DNA from 4 places in the Priestia sp. SIMBA_032 genome. Region 1 is predicted to be linked to each of the others. Evidence: riboswitches for the same ligand, from Rfam matches in the RefSeq annotation. Region 1 holds a riboswitch; each other region holds the start of a gene.

Region 1 (3,129 bases):
GACCGTAAGCTGCTGTTTGCTTATAAATTGGGCGACGTAAATCAAGCATTTTAATGATGCCTGCTGGACGTAGGTCAAAGTTTTTGCGTACTACATCTACTAGTACTTCTTCAGAAACTTTTCCTGTACCGAATGTATCAACTGAAATAGATACTGGCTGTGCAACACCAATTGCATATGCTAGCTGTACTTCACATTTATCAGCAAGATCAGCCGCTACAATGTTTTTCGCAACATAACGAGCTGCATAAGCTGCTGAACGGTCTACTTTTGTTGCGTCCTTACCAGAGAATGCACCGCCGCCGTGACGAGCATATCCGCCGTAAGTATCAACGATAATTTTACGACCAGTTAAACCAGCATCTCCTTGAGGGCCGCCGATTACGAAACGTCCTGTTGGGTTAATGAAATACTTTGTATTTTCATCAATTAACTCATTTGGAACAACTGGATTAATAACATATTCTTTTAAGTTACGTTGAATTTGCTCTAACGTTACTTCTGGGTGATGCTGAGTTGAAATAACAATTGTATCGATGCGAACAGGTTTGTTGTTTTCATCATATTCAACTGTTACTTGTGTTTTACCATCTGGGCGAAGGTAAGGAAGAATCTCTTCTTTACGTACTTCTGTTAGACGGCGAGCAAGTTTATGAGCTAATGAAATTGGAAGAGGCATTAATTCTTTTGTTTCGTTACATGCATAACCAAACATTAACCCTTGGTCTCCAGCTCCGATTGCTTCGATTTCTTCATCGGACATTTGACCTTCACGTGCTTCTAACGCTTGGTCTACACCAGCAGCGATATCAGCTGACTGCTCGTCGATAGATGTTAATACTGCACAAGTTTCAGCATCAAATCCGTATTTTGCACGAGTATAGCCAATTCCTTTAATTGTTTCACGAACTGTTTTAGGAATATCCACGTAAGTAGAAGTTGTAATTTCACCACTTACTAAAACTAAACCAGTTGTTACGCTTGTTTCACAAGCAACACGAGCATTTGGATCCTTTGCTAGGATAGCATCAAGAATTGAGTCAGAAATTTGGTCACAAATTTTATCGGGATGTCCCTCTGTAACAGATTCTGACGTGAACAGACGACGTTGTGTTGACATCAGTTTTCCTCCTTATAAATACGATACATTGTGATACGGTACTCATTCCCTTATTTTCATTACACGTTAAAAAATATAAAAAAACCTTTCCTTGTATCGAGGAAAGGTATCAAATTCTACATAAGCCTTTCACTCTTATCGATCAAGGTTGTGCCCTTGCATCAGGTTAGCACCTTATCGCCTACACAAAAAAAATGACGATGGTTGCTGGGTTTCACAGGGCCTGTCCCTCCACCAGCTCGGGATAAGAGAGTATCCGTTCAAGGACATATAATACATGAAAAAGCGCTTCACTGTCAACAACATTCAAATGGAAATCATCTCTTTATGTTTGAATCGGTTTTAATGTAACATACTCAAATTTAAAAATAGTATACCTTATTAAGAATGATCACGAAGTTTGGTTAACAAGACAGATTAAAAAAAGGCTTTCACTTGAAATAGCTTCACTTTTTTCGCTCCTAGCACATATACATGTGTCTAAAATAGGTATAACGTACATTTTTTTATAATACACAAACATTTTTAGTTAAATAGTATAGAATAATTAAATAAATGTGTTATACTAATTATAAATTTCAAACATTAATGAATAAATAATAGCTAAAAAAGGAAGGTAGTGCACATGAGTACTGTTGATATGTCTATCGAATTAAATGGTTTGCTTCAATTAAAAACAACAAAACACCAATTATCTGTTCCACAACTTGTTGAAAAAATTCTAGCTCGACGTGAAGGAACGCTGACTTCTACAGGTGCTGTGTCAGTCGAAACCGGAAAATATACAGGTCGCTCTCCTTTGGATAAATTTATTGTAAGCGATGCTGTATCTTCAAAAACGGTTGAATGGGGACCCGTCAATCAGCCAATTTCTGCTCAGCGATTCGATGCGCTATACAAAAAAGTCTTAACCCACTTAAAGAAGCAGGATGAACTTTTTGTTTTTAATGGATATGCTGGAGCTGATAAAAAGTATCAGTTACCAATTCAAGTAGTTAATGAATTTGCATGGCACAACCTATTCGCTCAGCAGTTATTCATTCGCCCTTCAGCTGAACAAAAAATAAATGATGATGTGAAGCCGTTTACAATTGTAGCAGCTCCAACGTTCAAAGCTGATCCTGAAACAGACGGGACAAATTCTGAAACCTTCATTATTCTTTCATTAGAGCGACGCATTGTGCTAATTGGAGGAACTGAATACGCTGGTGAAATGAAAAAATCTATTTTCTCAGTGATGAACTTCTTGCTTCCTCAAAACAATATTCTATCCATGCACTGTTCTGCTAACGTAGGAGAAGAAGGTGACGTTGCATTATTCTTTGGCTTATCTGGAACGGGTAAAACAACGCTTTCTGCTGATGCAAACCGTCGTTTAATAGGAGATGATGAGCACGGTTGGTCAAGCTCTGGTGTATTTAATATTGAAGGAGGCTGCTACGCGAAGTGCATTCAGCTTTCCGAAGAAAAAGAACCGCAAATTTTTAATGCAATTCGCTTCGGAGCCGTACTGGAAAATGTAGTGTTAAATCAAAATACGAAAGTAGCAGATTACAATGATAATAGTTTAACAGAAAATACTCGTGCTGCTTATTCAATTGACTCTATTGATAATACGGTATTGCCAAGCGTTGCTGGGCACCCTACAGCTATTGTCTTTTTAACTGCTGATGCCTTCGGCGTCTTGCCTCCAATCAGCAAGCTTACAAAAGAACAAGCGATGTACCATTTTCTGAGCGGATACACTAGTAAATTAGCTGGAACAGAACGCGGCGTAACATCGCCACAGGCCACTTTCTCTACATGCTTTGGTGAGCCTTTCTTACCTCTTGCTCCAACAACTTATGCAGAAATGCTAGGAAAGAAAATCGATGAACATAACGTAAATGTCTACCTTGTAAACACTGGATGGACCGGCGGTGAATACGGCGTGGGTGAACGAATGAAGTTAAGTTACACTCGAGCTATGGTTCAAGCAGCTCTTGAAGGAGAACTAGCTAATACTGAAA
Region 2 (3,129 bases), on a different contig from region 1:
GACGTACGCCGTTCCGTTTGTATTAGTTGGTTTAGCTATTCCAATCTATCAAAATATTGATACGTTTACGATTAACATGCTTTTTCAATCAATAGGGTATGGACAAGCTAAAGCCGAAACAATCAACTCTGTCATTGGATTAGCGCAAATTTTAGTGATGGTGCCGGTATCGCTAGCGACTGCCTTCAGCATGTCGCTGATTCCGGGTATTACATCTTCTTTTGTGCAAGGAAATTTACGAGAAGTAAAAGGAAAGATTACAAAAACGCTGCAGCTGTTGTTGTTTTTTACTCTTCCTGCTGCGGTGGGGCTTTGTTTATTGGGTAAGCCGGTATATATGATGATCTTTGGAGCGAAAAACAGTCATGAAATCGGTGGAGTTGTTTTACAATGGTATGCGCCTGCTGCGATTCTATTTGCTCTTTTCACCGTAACAGCCGCGATTCTTCAAGGAATTAATCAGCAAAAGAAATTAATTTTTGGCTTGGGCTTAGGTATTGTTGTGAAGATAGTATTAAACGTACTGTTGGTTTCAAGCTTAAAAGAAATTGGACCTGTTGTCGCGACGTACGGAGGATATGGTGTATCGGTTATCTATAACTTTTATTTAATTGAAAAATCCATTTCTTACCGAGTTCAATCACTGGGAAAAGCCGCGTTGACGCCTGTTTTATTAGTAAGTGTGATGTCAGCCGCTGTGCTTATTGGCAATTATGCTTCTCACTATTTTCTAGAAAATAAGCTGTCTGCATCTTCACTTGCGATTAGCACGTCTTGTATTTCAATAGCTTTAGGTGTTGCTGTGTATCTAGGGCTTGGCGTCAAAACAAGTTTAGGGCAATCTGCTGTATTAAATAGAAGAAAAAAATATAAAGGAGAGAAAGGTGTGTCAAAACGATTTGTACTAACCGTGGCGGCTGGAGGATGTATAATAATTTCCGGCGCGCTATTGCTATTAAATTGGGAAAGAGTGTTTGGAGATTATCGTCCCGTTCAAACAGCAACAGCTGTATTTAAGTTAGAAGTGGGAAGTCAAGATGTAGCAAAGACTACGGATTCAGATAATGTTCTTTACTATATGGTGAAAAAAGGACATTTAGATGAATATATTCAACTGATGAATGAAAAAGGCTATGTGTTAAAAGAGAAAGATATTGATCATAACCGACTTGTTTTTAACGATGGACAAGAAGATGAGCAAATTTACTACAAGCGCTTTGCCAGGAAGTATACGATGATTGATGGAGAAGGGTGAAGACTTGACATAGTATTTTAGTAGACTAAAATCTTATACCTCTATCTGTTTTTAAAGTTTTTTTGTGCGGAAAAGAAAAATAATATTGACAATTATGACAAAAAGCTTAATACTGACTTTATTACATAAAACAAATACAATTTGTTTCCTTATCAAGAGAGGTGGAGGGACTGGCCCTGTGAAACCCGGCAACCGCTGTCTATGACAGAATGGTGCCAAATCCTTAAGAGTGCGCTGCTCTTAGAGATAAGGAAGAAGCTGAAACGAAGCTCTTCCTTATTTATTTAAGGAAGGGCTTTTTATGTAGAAGAAACAACGAGGTGATATTTTTGAACAAAGCAGACCGTATCAAACGAATGAAAACACCAGAAATTGATCCAAAGTACGAAGGACGAGTGCCTCCGGGTCAGGTAGTAACGGAGCGATTTCCGATTTTACATGAAGGGGACGTGCCGGAGTATAACTTAGAGGAGTGGACGCTTCGCGTGTTTGGATTGGTAGATAAAGAAGTGACGCTTTCGTACCAAGATATATTGAATATGCCGCAAACAACGGTGAAGTGTGATATCCACTGCGTAACGAGATGGACAAGGCTTGATAATCAATTTACGGGCGTGCTGTTTACAGACTTTTTGAAGGCAGTTGGCGTGGAGTTAAAAAGTAAATACATCATGCTGCATGGAGATAATGACTATACGTCAAACATTGAAGTAAAAGATTTACTGAGAGACGATATTCTTCTTGCTCATTCTTTTAACGGAGAGCCGCTTACAGCTAAGCATGGATATCCGCTGCGATTGGTTGTTCCGCATTTGTACTTTTGGAAAAGTGTTAAATGGCTTCGAGGCTTTGAAGCCATTGATGAAAATCGTCCTGGCTTTTGGGAGCAAAACGGCTTTCATCTTAGAGGAGATCCGTTTAAAGAAGAACGTTTTTCTGGAGAAGATTTAGGTATTCCAGAAGATGAGTGGGTACATAAAGACTATGATTAATGAAAATGCCTATGCGCGCGCATAGGCATTTTGTCAGCGCTGGCGGTTTAATTCCCACACAACATGGCGAAGTTCAGGCAAAATCAGCTTGGTCATCGCTAGACGAACCGCAGCGCTTGATCCTGGTGTAGAAAAAACGGCTTTTTCGTTAATCGTCCCGGCAATTGCCCGGCTCATAATCGCCGCGCTGCCAATGTCTTCGGTGTAGCTCAGCATGCGAAACAGCTCGCCAAACCCAACGATTTCTTTATGAATCAGCGCTTGAACGGCTTCAATGGTGACGTCTCGTTTTGTGATGCCCGTCCCGCCGTTTGTGAGAACAACGTCAATGTTCTCATCACTGCAGCCAGCAAGTATGGCTTGTTGAATAGACGTTTGGTCGTCTTTTACAATTTCATAGGAAGCGATCTGCATGTCGTGTTCTTTCAGAAGCTGGATCATCAGCGCACCGCTTTTATCGGTTTCTTTTGTACGTGTGTCTGATACCGTAATGACTTTGCAGCGAACGGGCTGAGTTGCTTTAGATTTATGTTCGTGTACGCTCATTATGTACCTCCTTTACGCTTCGGTGCGCTTATAGTCACCGTTTTTGCCGCCTGATTTTTCAAGTAAATACGTTTCGCCAATAATCATTCCTTTATCAATGGCTTTGCACATATCATAAACAGTTAGAGCGCAAGCAGAAGCGGCAGTTAAAGCTTCCATTTCAACGCCTGTTGAGCCTTCCGTTTTAACCGTTGCTTCTATTAATAAACGGTACTGATTATTGCTTGTATCCCAGTCAAATGAAAGGTTTACGCCTTTTAATAGAAGGGGGTGACACATCGGAATAATGTCAGACGTACGTTTTGCTGCCATGATTCCCGCTACTTGTGCAACAGC
Region 3 (3,129 bases), on a different contig from region 1:
ATTCTTCAGCTTTTTCGGATAGTGTTTGATGAGAGAGTACTGCATCTATCGCCGAACGGAATGCTTTTCCTCCTCCGATAGCTCCGTCTGGATGACCGTGAACTCCGCCGCCTGCATTAATAATGCTGTCGATTCCAAAGTCTTTCACAAGCTGCGGTACCATTCCAGGATGAATTCCTGCTGAAGGAACCGGGAAAGTCTGCTTATATTTGTATACAGGGCGAGTTAATTCGTAGGCAATGCCTGTCGTATCTTCAAGAGAAAGCGCTACGCTTCCGTATGGTGATGGAAACAGTGAGAAATCTGCTCCGGCTAAGCGCAATAGCTTTCCAAGCAGTAATGAATTTGAAAAACCGTAAAACTCTGATGGCGTAAGCGCTCCGCTAACGGCTGGGTGTGCCATAATCGGCAAGTTAATTTCATCATCTTCTCGAAGTGCCTGCAGTACGTCTAACCCATAAGCAAATACGTTGAATAAAAGCGCATCGGCTCCTAGCTCAGCTGCTTTTCTTGCTTTCTCTTTTAATTCAAACGTTCGTCCCGTTAAATTAACAGCATACAGCGTGCGGTGTCCCGTTTTTTCGTATACTTCATTCAGTACTTTTTTTCCTTCTGTAACGCGAGCTTCAAAAGGTGTGCGTTCACTATCAAACAAAATCTCGTCGTCTTTAACCAAATCCACTCCGCCAAGCGCTTGCTCACGCAGCTGAGTTGTTAAGTACGTCATGTCTCTTCCAATCACGCCTTTAAAAATACTCATCACAAGCGGACGGTCATAAACGCCTAGTTTCTCTCGGATACCTTCTATTCCAAAGCGCGGTCCTGGGAATTGAGCTAATAATTCATCAGGAAAATCCAAGTCTAATAGTTTCACTTTTCCATCAAGTGATAGTTTTCCGAAAACCGTAACTAAAATAGCCGGTAAATCTCTTGAAAAGTTGGCAGTTGGATAAGCAATTTTGACAATCGCCTGCTTAATTTCTCCTCCTAAATATCCGTTTACACGTTCGCAATCTTGAAGCTCAGTTACGGACACGACGCGCCCTTTATGCTTTTGAAGCTGCTGTTGATCTAAAAGCGGCAGATCTGTCCATGAGCCGACGGTTAGTCCTAAAGCGATTCCTTCCGCTTTTTTATGAAAATTTCCTTTATTGTCATGTAGTAAGTAGCTTGCAACGATTTCGCTCATTATGCTAAAAACTCCCTTGCTGTTTAATATCGTTAATAAAAAAAACCTCTTCTGTGATTAAGAAGAGGCTTTCGTTGCTCTTCTTATCTCTCAGCTGCTGCTGCAAGAATTAGCACCGTGCTTAACATGCGTTAAGTCGGTTGCCGGGCTTCATCGGGCTAGTCCCTCCACCTACTCTTAATAAGAAAGTTGCTATTTATTTAAATTAAATTCGTAGATTATATACTAAATACAAAATACCGCTAGGATTTATTGGTTATTAATCTCGTTAACTTCTTACATATTAAGCCAACTCAAAAAGGATTGTCAATGCGTTTTTAAAATAAATTTAATTTTTTTATTCGAGATACAGCTTCTCTCATGCGCTCTTCATCCGTCAGCAGTCCTACGCGCACATAGCCTTCACCATATGTTCCGAAGCCTACTCCAGGCGCCACTACAACGTGGGCTTTTTCAAGAAGTAAATCTGAAAACTGTTCAGAAGTATATCCTTCAGGAACTTTTAGCCATGCAAAAAAGGAGCCCGCTGGAGATGTAACGTCCCAACCAATTTCTCGAAGCCCTTGAATAAAGGTATTGCGTCTAGATTCATAGCGCTTAACTAAATCATTCACGCATTGTTGAGATTCTAACAGAGCTGCTGCTGCTGCCTCTTGAACCGCCCCAAAGAGACTGACGTACATGTGATCTTGAAGAAGATTAATAGCTTCTACTACACTTTCATTTCCTACAGCAAATCCAACTCGCCATCCCGCCATGTTATACGTTTTAGAAAGAGTATAAATTTCAATTCCCGTCTCTTTTGCACCAGGAGTCTGTAAAAAGCTGATTGGCTTTTTACCATCAAATCCAATTGCTCCGTAGGCAAAGTCGTGTACCACACAAATATCGTGCTTGGCAGCAAACGCCACGGTGTCTTCAAAAAATTCTGCCGTTGCCACTGCACCAGTAGGATTATTAGGATAGTTTAAAAACATGAGCTTTGCCTGTTCTTTAGCACGTTCACCTATCACTTCGTATACGGGTAGAAAATGATTTTCAGCCGTGAGCGGCATCACTTCCATCTTTGCTTTTGCAAGCTCTACTCCAGACCAGTAATCAGGATATCCAGGATCCGGAACCAGCACCGTATCTCCAGGGTTTAATAAGCACTGCGGGATTTCTACAAGTCCACCCTTTCCGCCAAACAAAATAGCTACTTCTTTTTCGGGATCCACATCAACGCCATATTCTCGTTTATAAAAAGTCGCAACGGCCTCTTTTAAAAACTGGTGCCCCCGAAATGGAGAATATTTATGATGCATAGGATTAGCACTTGCTTTTTGCAGTGTTTCTACAATATGTGAAGGAGTAGGCTGATCAGGATTTCCCTGCCCTAAGTTAATAACGTCGTGCCCTTGGGCCATTACTTTTCCTACCTTGCCTACAAGTGATGCAAAAAATTGTTTTGGTAAACTTTTTAATAGTTCCGATTGCTCAAATTGTTTCATCATCGCACACCTTCTCAAAAAATTCTTGAAATTCTAGTCACAAATAATATATTGTAATACTCAACTTGTAAAGTCATTTTTTTCAACTACTAAAAAAAGGACGGATGATAAAGTGAGTGTAAAAATCACATGTTTGCAGCTTGATATTGCGTTTGGGGACCCAACTAAAAACCGAAAATATATTCAACAAAAAATGACGGAAGCCATGAAAGAAAACCCTGATATCCTTGTGCTTCCTGAGCTATGGGATACAGCTTATGATTTGACGCGGCTAGACGAAATTGCAGATGATGAAGGACAGCAAGCCAAGCAATTAATCTCTCAGTTTGCTAAAACGAACGAAGTAAATATCGTGGCAGGTTCGATCGCGAAAAAAACAGAGCAAGGCGTCACAAATACGATGTATATTTTCGACCGAAAAGGTCGTGAAGTATCACAATACAGTAAGCT
Region 4 (3,129 bases), on a different contig from region 1:
TTTTTCCGGATTTTTCACTTCTCCCGCGGTAACGCCGATCATTTCAATTCCTAAATACGCAAACATGACCATTTGCAGCGACAGTAAAATACCTTTGAATCCGTGCGGGAACAGTCCGCCGTTGTCCCACAAGTTTTTAATACCCGTCGCAACGCCGCCGTTTCCGATTCCAAACACAATCATTAATACCCCAACGGCAATCATTAACACAATCGCTAAAATTTTAATAAGTGCAAACCAAAATTCCAGTTCACCATATGCCTTAACAGCTAAGAAGTTAACTGTTGTCATGATGACAAGCGCCGATAACGCCCAAATCCAGTTTGGTACATCCGGATACCAATATCCCATATAAATACCAACGGCTGTAATTTCAGCCATACATGTTACAACCCATAAAAACCAGTAGTTCCAACCTGTTAAATAACCAGCAAGCGGCCCTAAATAGTCGCGCGCGTACTTGCTGAATGAACCTGCAACAGGTTTTTGAATCGCCATTTCCCCAAGTGCTCTCATAATAAAAAACATAATCATTCCGCTAAATCCGTACGCCAATAATATTCCCGGCCCTGCTAATTTAATAGCAGATGCAGATCCAAGAAACAGCCCTACCCCTATGGCTGCTCCTAAGGACATCAGCGTCACATGTCTTTCTTCTAACCCGCGTTTCAATTCTTTCCCCTGAGTTTTCCCCTGCATAAACGTCTCCCCTTTTTCCAATCTGTCAAAACGAGATGAATACAGCCTCTTTGTTAGCGCTTTCATATAGGCTTATGCTAAAAGTGAGCTAGGCTGTATATTTGTATTCTATCACCTTTCTCTCACTTTTCTTTTGTCAAAAAACAAAAAAATTATCGTATCATTTTGTTTAAACACACAATTAGACGTAGACACTGCTTTTTTACTATGTATTTATTATTGCACCTAAGTAATAGTATTTTTTTAAAAATAGAAAAACGCCGACTCAATTCCGTCAGCGCATCGTTCATTTTATGCTTTTTTATAAAAACTAGCATTTATCTCGCGGGTTCAAAAGTTTTACAGCCAGGTTCTTCCGTTTCAGAAACATGGTGACTACTTTCAGGACTCACAACGTAAATGGACTCTGCACTGCATTTATTTCCGGATTTCCAATACATGCACTCATTCACTTCACATAATACACCTTGAGCCACTGTTATCCCTCCTTTTTTTGTCTTATCTATTTACTACCCGAAATATAACGCTTCTAACATTTACACGTAAAAAAACCGCTTGTTTATCAAGCGGATCTTTTTATTGGGTGTGTTCAACATACTGTTTTTTAGCTAGATATAACTCGCGACTCAGCGTAATCCGTCGTTCTCGCAGGTGCCTTAATTTAGCCTGAAACTGCTCATTAGTTGGCTCTTCTTGAATTAAGCGATACACAAAAGAAATATCTTCATTTAACTGTTTAAAATCTTCCCATATTTCTTGAACGAGTGCGGATTGTTTGTCTTCAAATGAACGATTTTGCTGCATTTTTAGCGCGGATAAAATTTCCTGCTGCCACGTTTCGTCTTTTAGTTCTTTTGCTAACAAGTATAGATCTAAATAATCATCAACGCTTAGCGCCTTTTGTATATTTTTCAATGTCATCACCTTTTCTATACGAAATGTTTCTTCCTAAGAAGAGGATTTCATCATAGAAAAAGATTCCTCTTCTTATCTGTCAGAGCTAGGCTATGCTGGAATTAGCACCATTCAATAATTGTGGTTGCTGAGGCTTCAAAGGGCCAGTCCCTCCACCTCTCTAGATAAGAATATTTCGCTTTTAAATTATTTCTGACTATTCTAATATGTTTTGTAGGTTACGTCAATAGCTTTTCAATAAAAAGAAAAAAGAAGTAAAATATGGTATGCTGTCATAAAGGATGGTGAGCACATGAAACGATATATGTTATCTGCTTTTTTGGGAAGCTTGCTGCTGCTTCTAAGCATTGCCTTTTCATCTACTTTCCATATTGCACTTGTCAAAATAACCGGAAGCATTGGAGGGATTATTTTAGCAGCAGCGGCTTTGATTATGAACACGCTTGAAGATCCCCCCGCCTCAGATCATACAGGTGGAAGAGCTGTTGAAGTACTAGATAAAGGCGCCGTTTGGGCTACTTATTTACTTTTACTTTCACTACCAAACCTCATCGCATGTATAACATCTTATGTTTTATGGACTCGCTGACATTCACCAACGTTACGGACGTTTTACCACCTGCAGGCTCATTGATATTTGTTTATCTACAAATCCAAGTTCGCGATACACGTGCTGTGCAAAATTCCCAGCATGAACGCTGAGCCTGATTTCAGGGTATCCTTTGATAGACAATTCATCAATTGCTTTTTGCATCAACGGCTTGGCTAGACCTTGCCCGCGGTATTCTGGTAAAACATATAACTCGTAGATAAAGCCAATTTCTGCTTTTGAAAAGAAGTCGGCAGATGTACCGACAAAAACCCATCCTGCGAGTTTATTTTCTTGTCTAGATACTAAATAATAACATCCTTTTTGAAGGGCATTATCAATTAATTCATTTACACGTTCAGTTGACGGTTGAAACTGATGCGTTGTTCCTTCAAACAGCGCATCAGCAGATTTCGTCCGAATTTCCTGTATTTCTTCTTCAGTAGCTTTTGCAATCATTACGATCTCTCCTTTCGTGTTCGTTTTCCACATGCGAGGATAAATTCCTGCAAAAAAAGTCTTCGCCTAAGCGAAGACTTTTATTTAAATTCAAAATGTTCTTGATGATTGCCCTGTTCATCCGTCCAGTTAATCATGATGTCTAAGCCTGCCGCTTTTCCAGGAACAGCAAAATTCGCATAGCGAAAACGCTGACCGCTTTTGCTTAAGTTAGATCTTTCAATAGGAGAAAACAAGCTGTATTTCGTCTTATTTTTTCCTTCGTGCCGAAAAGCTTGGACCTGCACGCGCTCTACGTCTTTTCCAATGTTTTCAACGGTTAATCCATATGTATGATAGACGTTATTTTTCCACTTTAGCTGATTATCTCCCGTCATGCTCGCTTTGGTCAGTTCAACCGACCATTGTTCAGATGATTTCTTCATTGGAAGCTTTTCAATCGAAAGAGCACTAACATGAATAGTTGC

What was found. Region 1 has a riboswitch for S-adenosylmethionine ahead of metK (methionine adenosyltransferase). Riboswitches for the same ligand answer to the same signal wherever they lie in the genome.
Region 2: linked by a shared signal. The riboswitch ahead of SB717_RS18385 (sulfite oxidase-like oxidoreductase) and the one ahead of metK (methionine adenosyltransferase) in region 1 are both predicted to bind S-adenosylmethionine.
Region 3: linked by a shared signal. The riboswitch ahead of mtnW (2,3-diketo-5-methylthiopentyl-1-phosphate enolase) and the one ahead of metK (methionine adenosyltransferase) in region 1 are both predicted to bind S-adenosylmethionine.
Region 4: linked by a shared signal. The riboswitch ahead of SB717_RS17560 (hypothetical protein) and the one ahead of metK (methionine adenosyltransferase) in region 1 are both predicted to bind S-adenosylmethionine.

Annotation. Positions count from the first base shown of each region.
Region 1 covers NZ_JAWRXD010000002.1:36,767-39,895, reverse strand. Annotated here, with positions in the region: gene metK (methionine adenosyltransferase) at 1-1,120, opposite strand, end outside; SAM riboswitch class I at 1,253-1,371, opposite strand; gene pckA (phosphoenolpyruvate carboxykinase (ATP)) at 1,746-3,129, shown strand, end outside.
Region 2 covers NZ_JAWRXD010000005.1:245,945-249,073, forward strand. Annotated here, with positions in the region: gene SB717_RS18380 (putative polysaccharide biosynthesis protein) at 1-1,255, shown strand, start outside; SAM riboswitch class I at 1,402-1,508, shown strand; gene SB717_RS18385 (sulfite oxidase-like oxidoreductase) at 1,585-2,247, shown strand; gene SB717_RS18390 (MogA/MoaB family molybdenum cofactor biosynthesis protein) at 2,281-2,793, opposite strand; gene moaC (cyclic pyranopterin monophosphate synthase MoaC) at 2,806-3,129, opposite strand, start outside.
Region 3 covers NZ_JAWRXD010000001.1:576,593-579,721, forward strand. Annotated here, with positions in the region: gene mtnW (2,3-diketo-5-methylthiopentyl-1-phosphate enolase) at 1-1,189, opposite strand, end outside; SAM riboswitch class I at 1,270-1,376, opposite strand; gene SB717_RS02915 (pyridoxal phosphate-dependent aminotransferase) at 1,507-2,679, opposite strand; gene SB717_RS02920 (carbon-nitrogen family hydrolase) at 2,792-3,129, shown strand, end outside.
Region 4 covers NZ_JAWRXD010000005.1:94,993-98,121, reverse strand. Annotated here, with positions in the region: gene alaP (alanine permease AlaP) at 1-699, opposite strand, end outside; gene SB717_RS17565 (DUF1540 domain-containing protein) at 1,017-1,175, opposite strand; gene SB717_RS17560 (hypothetical protein) at 1,276-1,620, opposite strand; SAM riboswitch class I at 1,684-1,785, opposite strand; gene SB717_RS17555 (hypothetical protein) at 1,907-2,203, shown strand; gene SB717_RS17550 (GNAT family N-acetyltransferase) at 2,216-2,662, opposite strand; gene SB717_RS17545 (hypothetical protein) at 2,743-3,129, opposite strand, start outside.